One region of the Pseudoalteromonas sp. SIMBA_162 genome, then DNA from elsewhere that is predicted to be linked to it. Evidence: predicted binding sites of a transcription regulator. Region 1 holds the regulator's gene; each other region holds the start of a gene.
What was found. The regulator MetJ, encoded in region 1, represses methionine synthesis genes. The targets are predictions, from matches to a motif close to TAGACGTCTAGACGTCTA.
Positions count from the first base shown of each region.

Region 1 (4,525 bases):
AACAAGCGCTTTTGCAATAAGGCTATCGATAGTTTTTTTACTAAAGCCGAGTGCTTTGAGCTCGGTTAATGATGATTTACCTGACTGTGCAAGTTGCTTTAATAAGTTAAGTTGAGTTTTTGCTTTGAGTGACGGAAGTTTTGATCCTTTTTCTGTCAGCATAACCATATTGATACTGGTTTTATCCGGTGACTCACCTTGGCGCAGCGCACTAGGTAGCGCTATATGAATTGTTTCGCCGAGTGGGTAACAGTAATAGCGAGATGTAAAACTCAAAAGCGCAATGTGTTCAGATGATAAAATAGGCGCGTCATCAATGATTTCGATGATGGATTTTATTTTGTTTTCGGGGACGTCGGTCTTGCTTTTAATAGCTAAAACAACGGCGACTTTTTTTTGGTTACCAAAAGGCACAAACACACGCATACCCGGTTTAAGTGGTGATGCCATGCCATCGAGTTGCTTATCTACTTTATAATCAAAGGTGCGCGGTAAGGGGACTTTTATAGCGACTTCAGCAAAACACATAGCAACTCAACTCATAAAATTAATGATGTAATGTACTAAAAATAACGTTAAAAACCTACTAGCAAATATTGCTTGCTTAAGTGTCTGCCTACTTTTTTAGCAAAACAGTTAATAATAGCTTGTGTGTTTGATGGTAGTTGGATAAAATCCGCGACCAACAAATTTGTTTTAACGACGTATGGTGCCAGACTTCGGGTTTGGAGAGCGATGCGGCCTTAACTAGAGGTTTCTATGAAAGAAGGTATTCACCCTAAGTACGAAGTAATTTCTGCAACTTGTTCATGCGGCAATAAATTCGAAACAAGCTCTACTCTATGTAAAGACATTCACCTTGACGTATGTTCAGCGTGTCACCCTTTTTACACTGGTAAGCAAAAAGTTTTAGACACTGGCGGACGTGTTGATCGTTTCAACAAGCGTTTCGGTGCACTTGGTAGCAAGAAGTAATTTTTGCTGTCTCGTTAAATTAAGCACCTTAGGGTGCTTTTTTTATGCTTTTAATTTAGTTATACCAATTTAATAGTAATAACGTTTCGATTTAAAAAATTAAGTGTTACACGAACGGCGTCAATATTTTTTAATATAGGACAACTAAATAACAAATTATTTAGCTTATTGCTCGATTTTCATATTCCCCTGCTATGCATAACTATTTCCTGTTCTTATTCTGAATATGCATAAACCTTTACAGACAAACCGCAAATTATTCTCTATATTTTTAATTAGTTCATTTTTTAACTAAGTGGTTAAATGCAGCTAACGTGAAGTTATATGTTTTTAAAGTATGTGAATAAGCCTATTTTTGCTTATTTTTATAGGACTTTATTAAGATATTTTATAAAAAATAATGAAAGAACAATTGTGCCTTTAGAATCCGTTATTGGATGAATTTTTATTTATAAAGTGTCGATATAATTTACAAAAGTTATTGAAAAACCTCTTAAAATTAATCGAACTAGCATATAACAGGATAGACCTGATATTGCTTGGAATTTAAAAATAATAAGGGTATCGTAGCCTAAACTTCACCTCTCACTTTTACTTTAATTGCAGGATACAATCGCGTTATGTCAGACTTTCGTGAACAAGCACTACACTATCATTCGCACCCCGTTCCAGGAAAAATTAGCATTGAACTAACAAAGCCTGCTGAAACGGTAAAAGATCTCGCATTAGCATATAGCCCAGGAGTTGCAGAACCCGTACGTGAAATCGCTGCAGACCCTGCAAACGCTTATAAATACACAGGTAAAGGGAATATGGTTGCGGTTATCACTAATGGTACTGCAATTTTAGGCTTAGGTAATTTAGGCCCACTTGCTTCAAAACCTGTAATGGAAGGTAAGGCGTTACTGTTTAAGCGATTTGCTGGCCTTGATTCTATTGATATCGAAGTGAAACACCGCACTACTGAAGACTTTATTAATACAGTTGCTAATATTGCCGACACGTTTGGCGGAATTAACCTTGAAGATATTAAGGCGCCAGAGTGTTTTGAAATAGAAAAAGCATTGATTGAGCGCTGCAGTATCCCGATATTTCATGATGATCAGCACGGTACTGCCATTGTAACTGCTGCGGGTATGTTGAACGCGCTTGAGGTGCAAGGCAAGTCTATCGAAAATGCGACTATTGTGTGTTTGGGTGCTGGTGCTGCTGCGGTTGCTTGTATGGAGCTGTTAATTAAGTGTGGTGCTTTGCGCGAGCACATTTATATGCTTGACCGTAAAGGTGTTATTCATACTCGTCGTGATGACTTAAATGAATACAAAAAACTTTTTGCTAACAATACAGACAAGCGCACGTTGCAAGATGTTATTGAAGATGCAGATGTATTTGTTGGTGTATCGGGGCCTAATTTATTAGCTGCCGATGATTTAAAACTAATGGCAGAAAAACCAGTTGTGTTTGCTTGTTCAAACCCAGATCCAGAAATTGATCCTGCACTGGCTCATTCTGCTCGAAACGATCTAATTATGGCAACGGGTCGATCAGATTACCCTAACCAAGTTAATAATGTTCTGTGTTTTCCGTTTATATTCCGCGGTGCTCTTGATGTACGCGCCAGTGCAATAAATGATGAAATGAAAATTGCAGCTGTAGAAGCGATTAGAAGTATTGCCAAAGAGCCTGTACCTGCTGAAGTACTGACGGCTGCGGGTGTTGACAAGCTGGAGTTTGGTGATAAGTATATTATTCCAAAACCAATGGATCCTCGTTTATTACCACGCATTGCAAAAGCGGTTGCAATAGCTGCTGTAGAGTCAGGTGTTGCACAAATTGATTTACCAGAAAACTATATGGAATAACGACTAAGTTGTAATTTAGACACAAAAAAACCTCAATTAATTGAGGTTTTTTTGTGTCTAAATTACGTTTAGTCTTCGTTTAAAACAGGCACTTCTAGCCCCATTTCTTGCATTATTTTTTTCACTTCTTCAGGCACTTTTTCGGCGTTATCCTTACGTAAGTCGTCGTCGTTAGGCAAAGGTTGACCGGTAAATGCATGTAAAAATGCTTCACAAAGTAATTCACTATTTGTTGCATGACGTAAGTTATTAATTTGACGACGCGTGCGTTCGTCCGTTAATACCTTTAATACATTTAGTGGGATTGAAACGGTAATTTTTTTTACTTGTTCTGATTTTTTCCCGTGTTCTGCGTATGGGTGAATATACTCACCATTCCATTTAGCCATAAGATGTATCGTCGCCTCAGATTAATAATTGCTCATATGCACTACAATGCATATGAATATGCGTGAAATTCTATCTATTTAAAAAAGATAGTCAAATACTAGTTGTTTAGCCATCTGGAGCTTTAAATGTTTTGACATCTTTAATAAGATAAATTACTCTTTTAGACGTCTAAACATCCAAATTAAATAGGTGACGAATATGAGCGAAAAAAATAAAGCAACCATTGCAGTAAGAAGTGGTGTTGAAGCAGACAAACATCATGGCGCAGTTGTCGCACCTATTTACTTATCAACCACCTATTCGTTTGCCGACTTTGATACAAAGCGTCAATACGATTACGGGCGAAGTGGTAACCCCAATCGTGATATTTTAGCCGAAACCTTGGCTGAGCTTGAAGGTGGCGCACGCGGTATTATTACTGCTACGGGTATGTCTGCCGTTCACTTGGCTACGCAAATCCTGAATCATGACGATACGTTAGTGATCCCACATGATTGTTACGGCGGAAGCTATCGTTTATTTACTTCACTGCAAAAGCGCGGTTTGCTCAAGCTAGAAGTTTTAGATTTAACACAAGCACAAAGTTTAGATAAAATTTTAGCAATTAAACCTAAGCTAATTTGGATAGAAACACCAAGTAACCCATTACTACGCTTAACTGATATTAAAGCAATAACCGATGTTGCTAAGCAGTGCGGTGCTTTAGTCGCTGCCGATAACACATTTTTATCACCAGCATTACAAAACCCTATTAAATTTGGTGTTGATATAGTTGTACATTCCACCACCAAGTACATTAATGGTCATTCAGATGTAGTGGGCGGTGCGGTGATTGCTGCTTCACAAGAGCTGGGCGATGAACTGGCATGGTGGGCAAATAATATAGGTATTACAGGTGCGCCATTTGATAGTTATTTAACATTGCGCGGGTTGCGAACACTAAATGTGCGTTTAAAGCAGCATCAAGAAAATGCATTAGCGATTGCTAAATATTTAGAAAAATCGGAATTTGTTCGCCAAGTTTATTACCCTGGTCTTGAATCACACCCACAGCATGAATTAGCCAAAGCGCAGCAACTAGGCTTTGGTGGCATGGTGAGTTTTGATATTAAAGGTGACATAAACGATGCTGCGGCGTTTTTAACCAGCTTACGTGACTTTAGCTTGGCAGAGTCTTTGGGAGGAGTAGAGAGCCTAATATGCCATCCTGCAACCATGACCCATGCTGGCATGGAGCCTAAAGCTCGTCTTGATGCGGGAGTGGGCGATACACTTATTCGAGTTTCAGTAGGTATAGA
Region 1 is NZ_JAWJBQ010000011.1:61,230-65,754, forward strand. It holds gene priA (primosomal protein N') at 1-528, opposite strand, end outside; gene rpmE (50S ribosomal protein L31) at 760-975, shown strand; gene R0J88_RS10005 (malic enzyme-like NAD(P)-binding protein) at 1,596-2,837, shown strand; gene metJ (met regulon transcriptional regulator MetJ) at 2,906-3,226, opposite strand; gene metB (cystathionine gamma-synthase) at 3,426-4,525, shown strand, end outside.

Region 2 (4,525 bases), on a different contig from region 1:
CGTTACTGCCACAACAGTACCTTCGTAATCATGTAAGAAGCGCTCTAACCATGCAACCGACTCTGCATCCAAGTGGTTAGTTGGTTCATCAAGAATAAGCATGTCTGGTTTTTCGAGTAACAAACGACAAATAGCAACACGGCGGCGTTCACCACCTGAAAGGTGCTCAATTTTAGCATCCCACTCAGGTAAGCGAAGTGCATCGGCAGCGCGCTCTAGTACGTTATCGATATTATGGCCATCGTGCGCTTGAATAACTGCTTCTAATTCACCTTGTTCTTTAGCCAGTGCGTCAAAGTCAGCACCTTCCATTGCGTACTCGTTGTACACCTCGTCAAGGCGATTAAGGGCGTGTTTTACCTCGCCAACAGCTTCTTCAACTATTTCTCGTACTGTTTTGCTTTCGTCTAGTACTGGCTCTTGTGGTAAGTAACCAATTTTAGTACCAGGCTGAGGACGTGCCTCACCTTCAAAGTCTTGGTCAACACCGGCCATAATACGTAGCAATGATGATTTACCAGAACCATTTAAACCAAGCACACCAATTTTGGCGCCAGGAAAAAAGTGCAACGAAATATCTTTTAAAATTGTACGCTTAGGCGGCACAACTTTAGATACTCGACTCATCGAGAAAATAAACTTATCAGGTAAAACCATGGAGGAAAGCCTTCAAATAATAAAAAAATTTTAATGTTGTATTGTAGTTGTTGAGAGGTGAAACAGTCAACGAATGGCGGGTGGGAATATATCTTTATCGTTTTATCTCGTTAAATGTATAGTTTTATTTGGGTGTGCTAACGTATTTAAACCATAGTAAAAATAAGAAAAACCCATGACTATACAAAAAGTAATAACAATGTTGGCTTTACTTACGTTATTTACCACAAACCCCAAAGCTAACGCAGTCGATTCTCCTTGGCCCGAAATAAGAAAACAAAGAATAAATAAACTCCTGCCAAACGCTTTAAAAGCAGCTAAGGTAGATGCTTGGCTTATTGTTTGTAGAGAAAATAACAACGACCCATTGGCTGACCATATTGGCTGTGAAAACGCAGGTTCGCCAGCGGCATATTTATTTTATTTTAATAAAGGGGCGTTTCATTCGGTAGCCTACTCACCTTCAAGCGAAGCAAAAGCACTCGACGAGCTAAACATACATGAAAAAGTGATCTCGGTGCCACGCAGTGTGTCTGCGTTAAAATACGCGGCTGAGTTTATAAAAAAACAACCCTTTGAGCGTATAGCAATAAATGTCTCTGATCTTAATGCACAGGCAGATGGGTTATCGCACTCGCAATACAAGCAATTAGCTAACTTATTAGGCGCAAAGCAAACAGCAAAGCTCGTATCTTCCGAAGAAGTTGTTTATCAATGGCTTTCAATTAAGTTACCTGCTGAAGTTGAAATAATGAAAGAGGCCGCAATGCTTTCAGCAACGTGGCAAATAGAGGCTTATAAAACTATTATTCCGGGTAAAACCACCGATGCCGATGTAGCTAAATTTTTAAAAGCTAAAATGAAAGCACAAGGTGTAACCGATGCATGGGCTGCCGATCAAAATCCTAACGTAAATTCAGGTCCCGATCGCGGGCATTCGCATTCTACAAATAAAGTCATTATGCCGGGCGACGTAATTCAAATTGATTTTGGCGTAAAGCTCTACAATCGCTGGGTAAGTGACATTCAGCGTTTTGCTTATGTACTTAAAGAAGGGGAAACCTCTGCACCAGCCAACATTCAGCAATATTGGATTAATGCCCGAGATAGCGGTTTTGCCGCATTTAATGCAATGAAACCCGGCGTAAGGGGTATAGACGTGGATCAAGCTCAAACCGTATTAATGAATAAATACAACTCAGAGCCTGTGCCATGGAGTACCGGCCACCCAGTAGGGTATGTTGCACACGATACCGGGCCCAATTTAGGTGGCTCTCGCAGTGCCCAAGTAAGGCCTGCTGCTCATCGTAAACTTAAAGAAGGAATGGTGTTTGCTTTTGATGGCTTTTTTAGTTGGCCTTTAAACAACACCGAGTTTAAAACCATTTCTGTTGAAGAAATGGCTGTAATTACCAAAAACGGCGCTGAGTATTTAATTCCCCCTCAGCAAAATTTAATATTAGTGAGCAATAATTAGTTCATTATTTTAAATGCAGTGAGTTAAGCCTCTTTTTAAGGGGGTGACTCATTGCTTGCCACATACTTAAGTAATAATGAATAAATTTCATTTAGACATCTATACATCTAGAGGTTGATATTTTTTGCTTTCAGTTCATAATTAGCACAAGTTTTTATGAGTAGGAGTTAAAAATATGCCAATTACCGTAAAGGATGAGCTTCCAGCAATTGCACGTTTGCGCCAAGAAAACGTATTCGTAATGCCAAAAAGCCGTGCAAAAACGCAAGAAATCCGCCCAATGCGTTTGGCTATATTAAACTTAATGCCTAATAAAGTAGAAACCGAAGTACAGTTTATTCGCTTACTTGCAAATTCTCCTTTGCAAGTAAACGTAGAGCTGCTGCGCCTAGACACTCACCGTAGTAGTAATAACTCAGAAGAACACCTAGATACCTTTTATCGCTATTTTTCAGAGGTAAAAAATAACAATTACGATGCGCTTATTGTTACAGGCGCACCGCTTGCGCATTTAGAGTATGAAGATGTTGCCTACTGGGAAGAGCTTAAAGTCATTATTGATTGGGCAGAGCAGCACGTTACCTCTACGTTGTTTTCGTGTTGGGCGGCTCATGCAGCGCTATTCCATAGCTACAATTTAAAGCGCGACTTAAAACCCAATAAGCTGTGTGGTGTATTTACTCATCAATGCCACTTTAAACACGGGGCATTAACCCGCGGTTTTGATGATACCTTTTTAGTACCACACTCACGTTATGGGCACATTGATATAAAAAAAATAAATGCGTGTGACGATCTCGTTGTATTAGCAGGCTCTGAACGAGTGGGTGCTTACTTATTAAAAAACAAATCGGGTAGCCAAGTATTTATAACAGGCCACCCAGAATACGATGCCGACACCCTAAAAGGGGAGTACGAGCGTGATTTACAAAAAAGCCCAGATGCGCCAAAACCTGAAAACTATTTTCCCGATGATGATGCAAGCAAGCAACCGTCAAAAACGTGGCAAAGCCATGCTTTTTTACTTTTTTCGAACTGGTTAAATTACTACGTGTATCAAACCACACCGTATGATATTAATTTAGTTAGCCAAGATGTGAGGACTAACAACTATGCCGAATAATACAGCCGCCAACAAACAAGCCGAACTAAGTGAAGCGCTTAAAGAGCGTATTTTAATTTTAGACGGCGCTATGGGCACTATGATCCAAACTCATAAACTTGAAGAAGAAGACTACCGAGGCGAGCGTTTTAAAGATTGGCACGTACTAATTAAAGGTAATAACGATTTATTAAGCCTCACCAAACCCGAGCTAATAACCGATATACATCGCGGCTTTTTAACTGCCGGTGCAGATATTATTGAAACCAATACCTTTAACTCAACCACTATTTCGATGGAAGATTACGACATGGCAAGTATAAGCCGTGAGGTAAACTTAGAGTCGGCCAAACTTGCGCGCTCAATATGTGACGAGTTCACCGCTAAAAATCCAGAAAAACCACGCTATGTAGCGGGTGTTTTAGGGCCAACATCTAAAACCTGTTCTATCTCGCCAGATGTAAACGACCCAGGTTACCGTAACGTAACGTTTGATAAGCTGGTTACTGCGTATGTAGAGTCTACCCTTGCATTAATGGAAGGTGGCGCTGATTTAATACTTATTGAAACCATATTTGACACCCTAAATGCAAAAGCAGCCTCATTCGCAGTAGAAGAAGCATTTGAGCAAGCCGGGCGCACACTGCCCGTAATGATCTCAGGCACAATTACCGACGCCTCAGGGCGTACGCTTTCGGGGCAAACAACCGAAGCATTTTATAATTCTATTCGCCATATTAAGCCTATTTCAATTGGCCTTAACTGTGCCCTTGGGCCAGATTTACTGCGCCAATACGTAGAGGAACTTTCGCGCGTATGCGAAACATTTACCTCAGTGCACCCAAATGCCGGTTTACCTAACGAATTTGGTGAGTACGACCTAGAAGCGGGCGATATGGCAGCCGAGATTATAGATTGGGGCAAATCGGGCTTTATTAATATTGTGGGTGGTTGCTGTGGTACAACGCCTGCGCATATTCGTGCATTTGCTAAAGGGCTTGAAGGGGTAAAACCTCGCGCATTGCCAGAGCTTGATGTTCGCATGCGTTTATCAGGCCTTGAAGCCTGTAACTTAAATTAAGGAGCCGCCAATGACCCAACAAATTGCAGTATTTACCAATGTCGGCGAGCGTACCAACGTAACCGGTTCTGCCATGTTTAAACGCCTAATCATGGAAGAAGATTACGAGACCGCCCTGAATGTTGCCCGCGAACAGGTAGAAAACGGCGCCCAAGTTATTGATATAAACATGGACGAAGCCATGCTGGACTCAAAGGCGGCCATGGTT
Region 2 is NZ_JAWJBQ010000003.1:117,721-122,245, reverse strand. It holds gene ettA (energy-dependent translational throttle protein EttA) at 1-657, opposite strand, end outside; gene R0J88_RS03350 (M24 family metallopeptidase) at 833-2,134, shown strand; gene metA (homoserine O-succinyltransferase MetA) at 2,310-3,257, shown strand; gene R0J88_RS03340 (homocysteine S-methyltransferase family protein) at 3,247-4,317, shown strand; gene metH (methionine synthase) at 4,328-4,525, shown strand, end outside.
Region 2: a site for MetJ is predicted at 2,227-2,244, ahead of metA (homoserine O-succinyltransferase MetA). Genes of this name have one in related genera too.

Region 3 (4,525 bases), on a different contig from region 1:
ACGATTCTGTGTTATAAAATTCGCTATCAAGTGCATAACCTAACTGGCGGTTTTGACTTGCTACAAGCTGCGGCACGTAGTTAATTAAAAAGTTACGTGTTGCCTCAAAATCTTTTTCGGTTAAGCCGTTTTTAATAAGCTTATCCAGCTCAAATAATGCGGTACGCGTTGCAAAGTGCGCGTCGTTGTTAGAGCGAAGTGGGCGCAACCATACTTGGAATATTTGCTCAGAACGCCCTAAATTTGCATCAGGCTTAGTTTGAAACATACCACGTGGGAAGTATTCAATATATGCGTAATCGCCGTAGTTCATACCGCGCGTTTGACGAATTCGTTCATATAAGTATGAGTTAGAACTACGATGCTCACCAAAGTACGAACGCACAAGCCAAAGGGCAGTCCAATCTTCGCTGCTGCGAATAGTATCAATCGGGAAGCCAAACGATACTGCCGTCGATTGCGCTGATTTTTCTACAATCGTTGCATGATGGCCTTTAAGCTCTGGCGCATCAGGAATACTTAAACGGCTTTGCTCGCCTTTAGGTAAGGTTGCTAAATCGCTCATAATATTTGCTTTAAGCGCGTTTGGCACGGCGCCAATTAAACCCAGTGTTAGTTTAGATTGAGTAAGCTCTGAATTGTAAAATGCTTTTACATCATCAAGCGTTAATGCTTCTAAATCAGAAATATCACCGTAGTTGTAGCTTTCGTATGGGTGGCCTTTGTAAAGCGTGCTGTAGAGTACTTCTTTACCTAGCTCTTCATCGTTAGATGCTTTTAATCCTGACTTAATACCGTCGATCATTTCTTTTTTAAGGCGTTTAAAGTCATCGTCTCTAAAGCCTGGGTTAAGTAATTGTTCGCTTACAAGTGCATACCAAGTTTCAGCGTTATCTTTATGAATACGCCCTTGGAACGACAGCATTTCTTTGTCAATCTGGTAACCAAAACTACCTGCAAGCGGATAAAGCGCTTTTTGAATTTCTTTGTAGCTGGTGCTTTGCGACCCACCTTGAGCAAGCATTGCGGCGGTAAGCGCAGCTACACCTTTTTTACCTTGAGGATCAGCAGCTGCCCCTGTATTAAATAAAAAGTTTACATCAATCAGCGGCGAGCTATTGGTTTTATCAAGCACTTTAAATACAGGTGCCTCTGGGGCTTGTTCAAGTTTTGCAACTACTGCACTTAAACTCGCCTCTTCTGCAAACCCCGGTGCTTTATCAAGTGCCGACATAGTTACAGTAGTACGCGTGTTATCTACAAAGTATTTATTAGCAACCGCTTTAATATCTTCTGCTGTGATGTTGTCGGCTGATTTATAAAGCTGGTTAATAACCTCAGGATCGCGTTCAAAATGCATGTAACTTGCAAGCGTTGATGCAATTGCTTGCGAAGAATCTAAACCATTAATAAAGCCATATTTAAGGTTAGACTTTAAGTCACTTAATTTTTGTGCATCGACCAATTCTGTTCTGGCTTTTGCATAAGTGCGGTTAATTGCATCACGCGCTTTTGCTAAATCATCAGCGTTTTCTACTTTTACAAATACATGCAGTAAGCCTGGATCTTTGGTTTCTGGATTATAAGTAAACATTTGACTCGCTATTTGTTTATCAACAACGAGCTCTTGATATAAATCTGAGTTACTTGAAAAATAAAGCTGCGAGATTAAATCAAGTGCAGCTCTGTCTTTTTTAGCGGGTTCCCACGCAGCACCCTTATACGATACCAATAGCCAATGCCCCGGCAAGGCTTTATTCTGTTCATGCAAATATTTAGGAGCTTGCTGTTTTGGCTCAGCTTTAATATCGGCAACGTAATTGCCTTTTTCCCAACCACCCCAGTGTTTTTTAACCATTGCCATTGTGGCTTTTGGGTCAACATCACCCACAATAACTAGCGATACATATTCTGGCTTATAAAACTTATCAAAAAACTCTTTACCGTAAGCCATTTGGTCTGGCATGGCTTCTATGTCTTCAAAAAAGCCCATTGTGGTGTGTTTGTAAGTATGCTTTTCAAAAGCCTCTGCACGCACAGCACTTAACAACTTACGAATTGGACTGGCGTTATTTTTTAAGTACTCACCTTTTACCGTCAATGCTTCGGTTCTAAATTGCTCTTCGGTATAGGTTAAGTTTTGGAAAATATCAGCTTCAATCTCAAGTACTTTATCAAGGTGCTGCTTTGAAAAGTTTAAATGGTAGTTAGTGTAATCGTTGGTAGTGTATGCACGGTTATCAACCCCTGCATTTTTGAATATGGCGGTGTATTCGTCTTGCGGAAATTTTTTAGAGCCTTTAAATACCATATGTTCAAAAAAATGAGCAAAACCAGTTTTGCCTGCCTCTACTTCATTACGCGAGCCAACAGAAACGGGGATTTGCAACGAAACGACATCAGGGTAATCCGTTTTTACAACCATTACACGTAAGCCATTCTCAAGCTCTTCAATTAAGTAATCTTGTGAAAAAACACGGTCGTCAGTTTTTTTTATTTGTTCTTGTTTTGCTGCTTGTGTTGTTTCATTTTTTTGCATTGCACAGCCAGTTAAAGCGAGTGATACCGCAAGGCTTGTTGCTAATAATTTAAATTTCATAATTGTCCTTTAGTAAATTGAGCAAAGTTGTTGTCAAAATATTTACAATTTCAATACTAATTATGCCCCAAAGCCAATGAATATAAGAGCCCTCAGTCGCTTTATTATGTAAACAACTGTGTCATGCACTTAATTTAGGAACTCCTTTGTATGAATAATCCTCACGTTGCTTGAAAAACTTTCACTTAAAAAATCTATCTAGACGTCTAAATGGCTGCTATATTAAATCTATCAACCATTGAGCTGGAATGAGGATTATGGCTTTATCACTTCAAGAGAAAATTGAGGACACTAATCAAGGTGTTTATCTTATTGGCACAACGCCACCCAAAATAGGCACTGATAAAGCGCAGTTAAAAACCATTGCAGAAAAACTATTAGGCCGCTTACACGAAATTGAATACGACGGTGTTGTAATTTACGATATTCAAGATGAGAGTAGCCGTACTAATCAGGCTCGTCCGTTTCCATTTAAACAAACGGTTGATCCGCGTGAGTACAGTAAGTTGCTAAAAGACTTATCACGCCTAGATGTAATTACCTACAAAAGCGTAGCGCAACGCGGTGAGGCTGAATTTAAAGAGTGGCTAGATGAAACTAAAAACGAGTTTGATTTAAAAAATGTCGTTTTAGTGGGCAGCCCATCGTCGGAAGGTGATATTAAACTAAGCCTACCTGACGCTTATAAAACATTAGCTGAGCAAAGTGATGACTTCTTTTTAGGAGGCGTAACCATTGCAGAGCGACATGCAAGCAAGCGCAATGAACACGAGCGCTTAATAGAAAAAACAACACAAGGTTGCCAATTTTTTATATCGCAAGCGGTTTATAATGCTCAAGCTACTATTGATTTAATAACAAGTTACGCGCGTACTTGCAAAGCACAAGGCGTTGCACCAAAACGTATTATACTAACGTTTACGCCGTGTGGCGGAGAAAAAACCTTAGAGTTCATGCAATGGCTAGGGATTTCTGTTCCTGAGGCGACCAAATGGCGCATGCTTGACGCCGACAACACCTTGAGTGAATCGGTGCGTATTTGCCGCGAAAATCTCGATTCAATTTTAAAAAGCTGTGCACACCTAGACGTGCCACTGGGTTTAAACATTGAAAGCTTAACAAACCGTAAAGAAGAAATTGACGCATCAATTAACCTATACCGTTTATTAAAAGCAACTATGGAGCTCAACCTAGCTGAGAAACAAATAGCGTAAAGTTAAACTAATTTACACCCTTCTTGGCAAGCTAATGCTTGCCTTTTTTATCTCACCAGCTTACTTAGTAAACAACTCAAAAAAATTAAATACACACCCACTTTGCTATTACTTCAAACATACTTTCAACCTTAATGGGCTTTGAAATATAGCCATTCATACCGCAGTCTTGCGCCTTTAATAAATCGGTTTCTCTTGTATTAGCAGTCATTGCAATGATGGGTAAATTTTTAAACTTTGCTTGTTTTTTTATTTCTATGGCTGCCGTATAACCATCCATTCTAGGCATTTGGCAGTCCATTAACACACCATCGTAAGTTTTATGTTTTAGCGCATCTAATGCCTCAAGGCCATCGTTAGCAATATCAACAATCAAGCCATTTTTACGCAGTATTTGTGTTGCTACTTGTTGATTGAGCGGGTTATCTTCAACCAATAAAATATGAATGCCTTGCAGTTTTTGTAGTGTGTTTTGTGTATTTAAGCTCTCTTGCGATTCTGGTTTTTTCAGTGTTTTTATATGCATAATTTGTAAAAGCACGTTATGCAAAGTACTTTTAATTATTGGTTTTATAAGTATTTTATAAGTGTTATTACCAAACCCTAGTAGGCTTTCGTTTAGCGCTTTATTTTCACAAGGCGCTATTACAATTAGCTTTTTTGCATTTAATTTAAGCTTATTGCGCAAAGACTGCGCAGCACTATCATGATT
Region 3 is NZ_JAWJBQ010000008.1:148,308-152,832, forward strand. It holds gene R0J88_RS08365 (M16 family metallopeptidase) at 1-2,599, opposite strand, end outside; gene R0J88_RS08370 (methylenetetrahydrofolate reductase) at 2,857-3,813, shown strand; gene R0J88_RS08375 (response regulator) at 3,899-4,525, opposite strand, start outside.
Region 3: a site for MetJ is predicted at 2,799-2,816, ahead of R0J88_RS08370 (methylenetetrahydrofolate reductase). Genes of this name have one in related genera too.

Region 4 (4,525 bases), on a different contig from region 1:
ATCTTCGAATGCATCAGTACATGGCATAGATACAACACGTACCTTTTTACCTTGGCTGCGTAATTCAGTAGCTGAATCTTGTGCTAATTGCACCTCAGAACCGGTTGCAATAATAATTAGCTCTGGGTTGCCGTCACAGCTAAGGATGTAACCACCCTTTTTGACGTCGCTTAACTGTTGTGCGTCACGCGCCTGTTGCTCAAGACCTTGGCGTGTGAATATTAACGATGTAGGACCGTCTTTACGTTCAATAGCTTGTTGCCATGCAATTGCTGACTCAACTTGGTCACACGGGCGCCAGTTATAAAGGTTAGGCGTTAAACGCATGCTGGCAATTTGCTCTACTGGTTGGTGAGTTGGACCATCTTCACCTAAACCAATTGAATCGTGCGTGTATACAAAAATGCTTGGTTGCTTCATTAATGCAGCCATACGAACCGCATTGCGTGCGTATTCCATAAACATTAAGAACGTTGCACCGTAAGGAATAAAGCCTTTATGAAGTGCAATACCGTTCATAATTGCCGACATACCAAACTCACGCACACCGTAGTAAACGTAGTTACCACTTGCATCGTCCGCTGTTAGGCCTTTAGAGCCTTCCCAAATTGTTAAGTTTGAACCTGCTAAATCGGCAGAGCCGCCCATAAATTCTGGTAATAATGGACCAAATGCATTTAATGCATTTTGTGACGCTTTACGAGATGCTGGATTTGCCGGGTTTGCTTGTAACTGCTCAATATACGCTTGTGACTTTTCAGCCCAGTCGGCAGGTAAATCTGAATTTGTACGGCGTTTGTACTCAGCTGCAAGCTCTGGGAATGCTTTTGCATAGGCTGCAAACTTTTCGTCCCAGCTTGATTCAAGTTCTTGGCCTTTAGCTTTTCCATCCCACTGTGCGTAAATGTCTTCAGGGATTTCAAATGCATCACCCGTCCAACCTAAAAACTCACGCGATGCTTTAATTTCGTCATCGCCAAGTGGTGCACCGTGACAGTCGTGGCTACCCGATTTATTCGGTGAACCGTAACCAATAATTGTTTTACAACAAATTAGTGTTGGTTTATCAGTCACGCTTTTTGCTTCGCTAATTGCAGCACTTACTGCATCGCTGTCGTGGCCATCAACGTCACTAATTACGTGCCAGCCGTACGCTTTAAAACGTGCTGGTGTGTCATCGCTAAACCAACCTTCAACTTCACCATCAATAGAAATGCCGTTGTCATCCCAAAAAGCAACCAGCTTGCCAAGGCCTAATGTGCCGGCAAGCGAACAGGCTTCATGCGAAATGCCTTCCATTAAACAACCGTCGCCCATGAATGCATAGGTATGGTGATCAACAATGTCGTGACCTTCACGGTTAAATTGTGCCGCAAGCGCTTTTTCAGCAATTGCCATGCCTACCGCATTTGTGATCCCTTGGCCTAGTGGGCCCGTAGTGGTCTCGATACCTGGCGCATAACCGTATTCTGGGTGGCCTGGTGTTTTAGAGTGCATTTGACGGAAGTTTTTAATTTCGTCCAACGGTAAATCATAACCACTTAAGTGCAATAAAGAATAGATAAGCATTGAACCGTGGCCGTTTGACAGTATAAATCGATCTCGGTCTGCCCACTCTGGATTTGATGGATTATGTTTTAGATAATCGCGCCATAATACTTCTGCGATATCAGCCATGCCCATAGGGGCTCCAGGGTGACCAGATTTGGCCTTTTGTACTGCGTCCATTGACAAGACGCGAATAGCATTTGCAAGTTCTTTGCGAGATGGCATGAATTCTCCTACCTTATATATGTATTTGCGCGGGTATTTATGTGTTCGTTTATGTACTCAAGTTACAAGAGCACTTTTATTGCGACCATTCTTACTTATTGTGGGGGCTGTGTGCAATTAAAAACCCTATAAAAATGAGGTATTATGAATATTTTTTAAGACCATAATGTCATAACTAATTTAATTTAGACGTCTAGGCGTAAAAACACTATGCAAGGTGTTTCGTTTTAGATAAAATACGCCCCTTAATTTTTTAGCGCTAATACCGACGTTTGTGAAGCGCAATATTTGTGAGCATAATTACAATGGCAAAACATTTATTTACTTCTGAATCTGTTTCTGAAGGTCATCCGGATAAAATCGCCGACCAAATCTCTGATGCGGTTCTTGATGCTATCCTAGAGCAAGACTCTCATGCCCGCGTTGCGTGCGAAACATACGTGAAAACAGGTATGGTTATGGTTGGTGGTGAAATCACTACTAGCGCATGGGTTGATATAGAAGAAATTACGCGTAAAACAGTACGTGAAATTGGCTACACTCACTCAGACATGGGTTTTGATGCTGACTCGTGTGCAATTTTAAACACCATTGGTAAACAGTCTCCAGACATTAACCAAGGTGTTGACCGTACTAGCCCAGAAGAACAAGGCGCTGGTGACCAAGGCTTAATGTTTGGTTACGCATGTAACGAAACTGAAGTGTTAATGCCTGCACCTATTACGTATTCTCACCGTTTAGTTCAACGTCAAGCACAAGTACGTAAAAGCGGCGAGCTTAACTGGTTACGTCCAGATGCAAAATCTCAAGTTACTTTTGCATACGAAAACGGTAAGCCAGTAGGTATTGATGCGGTTGTTCTGTCAACTCAGCACAGCGAAGACATCTCTCAAAACGATTTAGTAGAAGCTGTGATGGAAACCATCATCAAGCCAGTACTTCCTGCTGAACTAATCACAAGCGCAACTAAGTTTTTTATTAACCCAACAGGCCGATTTGTAATTGGTGGTCCAATGGGTGACTGTGGTTTAACAGGTCGTAAAATCATTGTTGATACATACGGCGGTATGGCACGTCACGGTGGTGGTGCTTTCTCTGGTAAAGATCCATCAAAAGTTGACCGTTCAGCTGCATACGCTGCACGTTACGTGGCTAAAAACGTAGTGGCTGCTGGCCTTGCTGATAAGTGTGAATTACAAGTATCTTACGCAATAGGTGTTGCAGAGCCAACTTCTATTAGTGTTGAAACGTTTGGTACTGGTAAATTAGAAGAAGCACGTTTAATCGAATTAATTCGTGAACATTTTGACCTACGCCCTTACGGCTTAATTCAAATGCTTGATTTAGAGCGCCCTATCTACCTTCCTACTGCAGCTTACGGCCACTTTGGCCGTGACGAATTCCCATGGGAACGCACAGATAAAGCTGACGCACTTCGCGCAGCAGCGGGTCTTTAGGACTAAAGCAAAAAAACGGCCCTTTTAAGGGCCTTTTTTATAGCTAGCAATTATGTAACGCAACGCTAATTCATAGTTTAAAAAATAACTATTAATTGGTCCTCGAACTTTTTTATACTTTAGGTATATACTCATTTAATTATAAAGCTTTAGGGATATTTAAATGACCGATAACTTTCGCGTTATGTTTGCTGGACTCGCTGATAACGTTGACTCAAAAACAGCGTGTACAACACTGGCGGCAAAACTAAAAATCTCAGAAGAAAAAGTAGCCTTATTTTTTAAAGGTAAGCCTTTATTTGCGCCTAGCGATAAAAACAAAGCATTAAAACAAGCTAAGCTACTTGTTGGAATGGGTATTAAAAGTAAACTTCAAGCTGTATCGACAAATACTGAAAAAACCACTCAAACGGTAAGTGGTAGCCAGCGAGATGAGCGTATTTTTGACGCATTAGACTACATAACCAGCAGTTTAATCAGGCTAGAAGAAAAACTCGAAGACCTCGAGCAGCGCTTACCTGAAAACCAAACAAAAACCCCTGAAGTAGATGAAGACGAATGGCAAGACGAAGAGCTATTACTGGACGAGGAGCTAATAACTCAGCCTAAAAAACGCAGTAATGCATTGCTTTATTCGTTAATAGCTACGGTTGTTACGTTGCTTATTATACTTGCGGTGTACTTGGCGTTTCCTGCTTTATTTGCTTTTTAATTAGTTGGTAAGTTTGAAAAATGAGCGATTCACGCGCCCAAATAAGAAAATCTATTCGCGAATTACGTAATAATTTGTCTAATGAACAGCAAAATTTAGCATCTCAATCTTTAAGTATGAATTTTATTCAATACTTAAAAACAAAAAAAACAGCTAAAAATCAACATATCGCCATTTATTTAAGTAACGACGGAGAGCTTGATACCTCCTTGTTAATTAAAGAATTATGGAACTTAAATCACGTTATTTACCTACCAGTAATACACCCATTTAATGGCGCCACTTTGCTGTTTCAGCGCTATGAGAAAAACTCACCCATGAAGGCAAATCGCTATGGTATCTTTGAACCTAAGCTAAATTGCAGTCAAATATGCCCTTTACCCGAGCTGGACTACTTACTTATGCCATTAGTTGCATTTGATAATCAAGGTAATCGCTTAGGAATGGGAGGTGGGTTTTACGATAGAACACTGGCTCGTTTACACGATGAAAACTGGCAAAAACCACGACTTATAGGCCTTGCACATGAGTGCCAAAAAGTTGATGTATTGCCAATAGAGCCTTGGGACGTACCGCTTAAAAC
Region 4 is NZ_JAWJBQ010000008.1:116,614-121,138, forward strand. It holds gene tkt (transketolase) at 1-1,773, opposite strand, end outside; gene metK (methionine adenosyltransferase) at 2,079-3,230, shown strand; gene R0J88_RS08240 (hypothetical protein) at 3,394-3,942, shown strand; gene R0J88_RS08245 (5-formyltetrahydrofolate cyclo-ligase) at 3,963-4,525, shown strand, end outside.
Region 4: a site for MetJ is predicted at 1,960-1,977, ahead of metK (methionine adenosyltransferase). Genes of this name have one in related genera too.